DNA from 3 places in the Bacillus sp. V33-4 genome. Region 3 is predicted to be linked to each of the others. Evidence: riboswitches for the same ligand, from Rfam matches in the RefSeq annotation. Region 3 holds a riboswitch; each other region holds the start of a gene.

What was found. A riboswitch is a leader RNA that binds a small molecule or an ion and turns the genes downstream of it on or off. The one in region 3 is predicted to bind S-adenosylmethionine.
Region 1: it holds a riboswitch for S-adenosylmethionine, as region 3 does, so the genes downstream of both, mtnK (S-methyl-5-thioribose kinase) here and CVD23_RS07660 (5-methyltetrahydropteroyltriglutamate--homocysteine S-methyltransferase) in region 3, are expected to answer to the same signal.
Region 2: it holds a riboswitch for S-adenosylmethionine, as region 3 does, so the genes downstream of both, CVD23_RS10465 (YezD family protein) here and CVD23_RS07660 (5-methyltetrahydropteroyltriglutamate--homocysteine S-methyltransferase) in region 3, are expected to answer to the same signal.

The regions. Positions count from the first base shown of each region.
Region 1 covers NZ_PGVC01000032.1:82,874-85,137, forward strand. The annotation lists gene mtnK (S-methyl-5-thioribose kinase) at 1-893, opposite strand, end outside; SAM riboswitch class I at 985-1,142, opposite strand; gene CVD23_RS12585 (carbon-nitrogen family hydrolase) at 1,254-2,090, opposite strand; gene CVD23_RS12590 (pyridoxal phosphate-dependent aminotransferase) at 2,151-2,264, shown strand, end outside.
Region 2 covers NZ_PGVC01000026.1:40,344-42,607, forward strand. The annotation lists gene CVD23_RS10460 (methionine biosynthesis PLP-dependent protein) at 1-129, opposite strand, end outside; SAM riboswitch class I at 200-317, opposite strand; SAM riboswitch class I at 724-831, shown strand; gene CVD23_RS10465 (YezD family protein) at 930-1,046, shown strand; gene CVD23_RS10470 (phosphoadenylyl-sulfate reductase) at 1,129-1,845, shown strand; gene CVD23_RS10475 (inorganic phosphate transporter) at 1,858-2,264, shown strand, end outside.
Region 3 covers NZ_PGVC01000019.1:55,450-57,713, forward strand. The annotation lists gene CVD23_RS07660 (5-methyltetrahydropteroyltriglutamate--homocysteine S-methyltransferase) at 1-824, opposite strand, end outside; SAM riboswitch class I at 899-1,008, opposite strand; gene CVD23_RS22825 (DinB family protein) at 1,296-1,520, opposite strand; partial or broken gene CVD23_RS22830 (DinB family protein) at 1,559-1,740, opposite strand.

The sequences.
Region 1 (2,264 bases), on a different contig from region 3:
TCCTGCGAAAAAGTCTTCCAAAACACTCTTATCTGGGAAGATGTTTTCCGCTGTTTTTCGGGATTGGCAATCTGTTGAAATAGCAAATTCGCCACGACTTGGCCAAGGTCAAAGCCAGCCGGCCCATAAAACGCAAATTCAGGGTCGATGACTTTTGTTTCATCGTTATTTGCAAAAATGCTTCCAGTATGCAAATCGCCATGCAGCAATGACTCTGTTTCGGTTAAAAAGCTCTTTTTGAGAAGGGCTGCCTCTAACTTTAATTCTTCATCTGCCCAGAGCTTCTCGGCATCTTTCCTCAGACCTTCTTCAAAGTCATTGGTTGGCGCATCAAAGAATGGATCGGTAAAAATCAGGTCTTCCGTGATTTTACACAGCTCCGGGTTAATAAATTTGCCAACTAGCTCCTTTTTCTCTGCAGGCTTTAAGCCATAATCAGAAGTAAAGAACAGCGTTTTAGCGAGATACTCACCGATATGCTTGGGGAGAAGTGGGAAATCCTCGCCCTGGATTAATCCGGTTCTCGCAATTGTTAAATGTGATAAATCCTCCATGACAGTAATGGCAAAGATCTCATCGCTAAAAAAGACTTCAGGAACATAATTTGGTGCCAGTTTTTTAAAAACAGACAATGCATTTGCTTCGATTGTCGCTCTTTTTAACGTTAACGGCCAGCTTTCACCAACGACTTTCGCATAGGGCAATGCTTGTTTGATGATCACACTTTGACCGGATTCGTGATCTGAAATCCTAAAGACAAGATTCAGGTTGCCATCGCCAATCTCTGATACGGTTAAAACAGAACCTTCAGGAAATAACCGCAATCTAATCGCTAAGGCGGCGGCTGAGCTTTCGGTTAAAGGTTCGTATGTTGTATTTTGTAATAAGACCATCGTTTATTCCTCCTTAGTGTGGAGGCTTTTCAGCAAATGAAAAAGCCTCTTTCTCAATGTGAAAGAGGCTTGAAGGTTATATTCTTCACGCCTCTTATCTGCCAGAAGAAAATCCTTCTGTTGGAATTAGCACCGTGCCTTAGGAGATTATCAATCCCCGGCGCATTTTAGCGCCCCATTTCACAATGGCATTACGGTCGGTTGCTGGGCTTCATCGGGCCAAATCCCTCAGCCTGCTCTTGATAAGAGAGTACTATTTTAAAATCATAATTGTTCTTCACTTGTTGATCATCATATCAATGCAAAAAGTGATATGTCAATCATTTTTTTTTAAAAATTTTTGCCGGCAAAAATCTGCACTTAATTATAGAATTCCGGTTTTCTGTCTGAGAAAATCGGGATGATTTCTCTTACTCGACGTACTTCATCCAGGTCAATTTCAGCATGCAATATTTCCTGGTCTTCGCCGGCTTCCGCAATGATTTCCCCCCACGGATCAATAATCATTGAATGTCCGGCAAAAGCATTTTTCGGATCGGATCCTGCCCGGTTGCAGGCAATGACATAGCATTGGTTCTCGATTGCCCGTGATATCAACAAGGCTCTCCAGTGGGCGAGGCGGGCAAGCGGCCATTCAGCGACGACAAACAAAGCTTCCGCTCCTTGTGCCGTATGGGCGCGAATCCATTCCGGAAAGCGGATATCGTAGCAAATCATACCGGACAGGAGCCTGTTTTCCAGCGTGAACAGGCCCTTCGAATTGCCCGCCGATAAATACAGATGTTCGTCCATAAGCTGAAAAAGATGCAGTTTGCTGTATTCATGGACTGCCTCTCCATGCTTATCGACAATGATGAGCGTATTAAAAATCCCCTCAGCCGTTTTCTTCGCAACAGACCCGCCGACAAAAGCGGTACCGTGTTGCAGTGCTGCATTCTTCAAGAAGGACTTTGTTTTGTTGGCGTCCTGATCGCCAATTACATCGAGCCGACTCAGATCGTACCCGGTCGTCCAAAGTTCAGGAAGGACGATAATATCGGGTTTTAGTTCTGCTGCATCGGCAATCAGCTGTTTCGCAGATTGGTAGTTTTGGTCTGGATTGCCAAAAGCAATGTCCATTTGAATACAAGCTATTGATAGTTTCAAAATTGTCACCCCATTCAAAAAACTAAAAAATTTCGCTTTACAAGCTGTTATTAACGTTATATCATTTGTGACTAGAATTTCAAATTCATTTTTTATAAAGCGGGTGCTAAAGTGACACGTTTTTCCCAGTCAGATTTATTAAATAGCCTGCCGAGGCAGTTTTTTGCCTCACTCGTCAAAAAGGCAGGAATATACATTGAACAGGGCCATGATGTGATTAATCTG
Region 2 (2,264 bases), on a different contig from region 3:
GTCATAGCCGGATGATTCGCCGATCCCTTCATGCATGTAGGCCGTAGAGAAGTAAACAGGCGGACTTACCGATCCTGTAATATCGCTCCTGTTGCCGATTTGGGCCAGCTTCGTATCTATTTTGTACATTGCCACCACTCCTTTAAGAAATAAAAAAAGCCTTCAAGAAGAAGACTTTGTATGCTGGACGCAGCCGTTCTTCTCATCTTTCAAGTTCATAAAAAACTTGCAGGATTTAGCACCTTTTCAATGCTATTAGGGCATTGATGGTTGCTGAGGTGTCTTCGGGCCATTCCCTCAACCTCTCTCGATAAGAAATCGTTTGTATTCAATTGACTAAAATTTACAACATCCACATACTTGTGTCAACCATTTTTTAAAAATTAAGAAAATCACTCTTTTTTAAAATAGGGTGGACGTAGAGAATTGAGATAGTCTTTCATGACGGTTTACGAGCCGCTAAAAATGTCAAATCATCAGATTTTGAAAAAATTTTAAATTGTCTGTATTGCATCATATGTACGTACCAGGGAAAGAGAAACTTAAAAATTACGATTGACAACTAACTGGTATCCTGTTAATTTAAATAGAACTCATCGGAATTATAGGAATTAATCTTTTTCGTAGCTTTGATCGGTTCTACTGGACTAAATTCCTATTTTTCATTTCAGTACTTTAAAGTATTGACATGGAATTCCTTTGTGTTAAAATTTAGAAAAAATAAACTTATCCAGAGCGGCGGAGGGAATTGGCCCGATGAAGTCCGGCAACCTGCTGAACAAGCAAGGTGCTAAATCCAACAAAATGTGAAACCATTTTGGAAGATAAGGTAAACATATTCTTACCTGATGAGTCTTTCCGAAGTGGAAAGGTTTTTTTATTTAGAAGGAGGGGCTTGCTTGGGAAAGAAAGTAAATCAGTTCGATGAAATTTATTCGCATTTGCAGGAAATCCTGGCGGGGATGAAGTACGGTTCAATCACACTGGTTGTTCAGGACGGTGTAGTCGTGCAAATTGAAAAAAATGAAAAACTTAGAATTAAGTGAGCTTGCTGACTAGATAAACTAGAGGCAGTTTTAACCTTACCGGTTAGAACTGTCTCTTTTTTTGGAATTTGGAGGGATTGATTTGGCGCAATTAATCACGTATCAAAATTTTGATACATTTTCGGCACTGGACTTTTCGTATGCTAACGAGACAAAAGGGGCCTTAGACGTTCTTAAGTGGGCGTATTCGCATTATGGAGAGGGAAACCTTGTTTATGCCTGCAGTTTTGGGATTGAAGGAATTGTCTTAATCGATTTGATCTCCAAAGTAAATGAAACAGCGAGAATCGTTTTTCTCGATACTGAACTTCATTTCGCGGAGACTTACAAGTTAATTGACCAAGTGAAGGAGAAATATCCGCAATTAGTCATTGAACTGAACAAACCCGATTTGTCTCTGGAAGAACAGGCGCACACATACGGGGATGAACTATGGAAGAGCGACCCGAACAAATGCTGTGAACTTCGAAAAGTTACTCCGCTTAACAGCGTGCTCTCAGGAACAGCGGCATGGCTGTCGGGATTAAGGAGAGAACAATCCGAAACAAGGAAACATACACAATTTATCAATAAAGACCACCGCTTTCAATCGGTGAAGATTTGCCCGCTCATCCATTGGACGTGGAAGGATATTTGGCGTTACGCCCACAAAAACAATTTGCCGTATAACATTCTCCATGATCATGGTTACCCAAGTATCGGCTGCAAGACGTGCACTGCACCTGTTTTCAATAGCGGGGACTTGAGGTCAGGCCGATGGACCGGCCAGAATAAAATTGAATGCGGACTTCATCAATAAGAGGTAATCAATATGATCCTAACTTATATAACTTGTATCGTCGCCCTGTTTTTTGCGATGAATATTGGAGCGAGCGGGGCAGCGGCTTCGATTAGCATCGCATACGGTTCGGGCGCTATTCCAAGCAGGAGAAAGGCATTGGTATTGTGCGGAATTGCTATTTTTGCCGGGGCTGCCGTGGGCGGGAGTGAAGTGGTCAAAACGATTGGAACAGACATTATTCCGCAGTCGCTGCTGACCGTAAAAGTGGTGTTGATCATCCTATCCTCAGCAGCCATATCTTTATTTATCGCCAACCTGATGGGGATACCGCTCTCGACCAGTGAAATTACCGTTGGATCTGTTGTCGGTGTGGGAATTGCCTATCAGGCTTTGTACATCAATAATATTTTGGTCATCGTCAGCTTTTGGATTATCGT
Region 3 (2,264 bases):
TCAAATAGTAGTTCAGCTACAGGCTCATATCCACCAGAAGAAATCCAAGTCGAACGAAAATTACCCCGGCAAATATGCATTGTAATTTTCATATCTGCAGGCCTGGCTGATACCGCATCATTAATTGTTTTTAAATACATACCAGCAAGATAGTCGGGATCCAAACCTCTTGCCCGAATATGCTCTTTTTGTTCTTCAGAACAAAGATACGCCCACGAAGTGTCATCCAACTGTAAGTATCTGCAGCCGGCATCATAGAATGACTGGATCGCTTTCTTATACGTTAAGGCTAGATCATGGAAAAACTCTTCATCATCGCTGTAAGCATCTTTTTCTATTTCACCGCGGAAGTGGAGCATACTCGGACTTGGGATCGTCATTTTAGTGGTATGCATTTCGGCTATGCTCTGTAGAAATCTGTAATCTTCGAGCATCGGATGCTGCCCAAAATCCAATTTTCCGGTCACTTTGATCGCGTGTGATTTTGTTTGAGTTTGATGAAATTGTATACCACTGTCTGTATCGTGACCTTCCACACCAATCAAATTTTCAAGGAAGTCAAAATGCCACCATGCCCGGCGGAACTCTCCATCTGTCACTGCTTGAAGTCCTATCTCTTTTTGCTTATTGACAATCCTCACAATTTCCTCATTTTCTACTTCTCTTAGCCGCTCCAATGTAATTTCTCCAGCCGCTCTTTGCAAACGGGCATTTTTAATTTTGTCTGGCCTTAATAAACTTCCAACATGATCAGCCCTGAACGGTGCCTCTTCTGATAAAACTGTTTGATTAGAATTACGCAAATTTGTGCTGTCGTTTAGCATCCTAGAAAAACTCCTCTCTATATAAATAAAAAAAATCTTCCTGATAAAAGGAAGAGTTTGAATACTCAATCTCCTCCTCATCTTTAAGAACAACTTGTTCTTTAGGACTTAGCACCATTCTGTTTGAAAAAACAGCGGTTGCCGGGTTTCATAGGGCCATTCCCTCCACCTCTCTTGATAAGGAAAAAAATCTATTAAATTTTAATAATTGTCACTATTATCATATAAAGAGATAACTTAAAGCAATAGATTTCAGAAAATTTTATCAGAAAATTGGTTGTACAGTTCACAAACACGGTTTAATATGTTAATCTGCTTTCCGGCCAGTACAAGAGTTTTGATCCGAATACCCGACAAGCATACTGCATACAAATCCGTAGCTTTAGAACAGTTTGCTGAAAAAATGAAAGGCGACTCGTATCAACTTTACTTTTTTATAGATAAGTACCCATTTATAAAAAAGAGAGTGTGTCAATGTAGTCCTCTTCCAATTAGATTAGCAGAAACAGGTTTCAAACCTAACTCTCTTGACCAAATTGACAACTGACCAATATGGTGAATTTCATGAGCGATTACGTGCCGAATCACATCAGCATATGTAAATCCGTCTAATTTAAGAGTTTCATTATCCTCTGACCAATTCCCAACATACTCCTCAACTTCGGGTACACAATTGTTGGATAAATCTTCTATCAATTTAAGTGAGGATTAATCTTCATAAATAAAATGAAATTTAGGCTTTCCTTGTAATCCTCTAATCCACGCTTGTTCCACGTCCACTATATGAAAAAGTGTTTGCAAAATACCTCCTTTTCCACCGACTCTTGGACGTTGTAGCTCCTTTTTCAGACAGTTGCTCACACCATTCGAACCATTCTTCTCTTACCTGCCAATTGTATCGGAATAATAACAACATTTGAGTACCCTCCGTTCCAGATATTTTTCCGAAAAACCCCTAATACCCTCCCCATTATCGACTATAAGCACTCGAATATCTTTCATAGTGTCCCCTAATTTTTAATATATTGTTATGGCGTAATTCATATATCCTCTATTGCGTTTACATAGTTTTTCTGACCAGGTTAATATAATCCTGATTTTTAAACAAACGTTTGATTAACACCCACGGGGTTAACGAATAAATCTCATTTTCGGTTTCTTATTGTTTTTAGTTCGTACATAAGTTCGAATGTGTCCATTCCTTAAGCATAACTTTGGAGTTAACTCAAACACCCCCCATTGAATGAACAAAAAATGTAAGACCTACTTCACAGGCATACCACTGTATGGATAAATGGCATGTCTTAATCCATACTCCAACGCGTCGATATCTGGCATGCTTCTCTTTTGTGCTATCTTTATGACCTTCTCAATGTCATAAGACACCCTTCTTAATTGAACAGCTAAATTTGTTTGATCGATATCAATAATTGCATAACT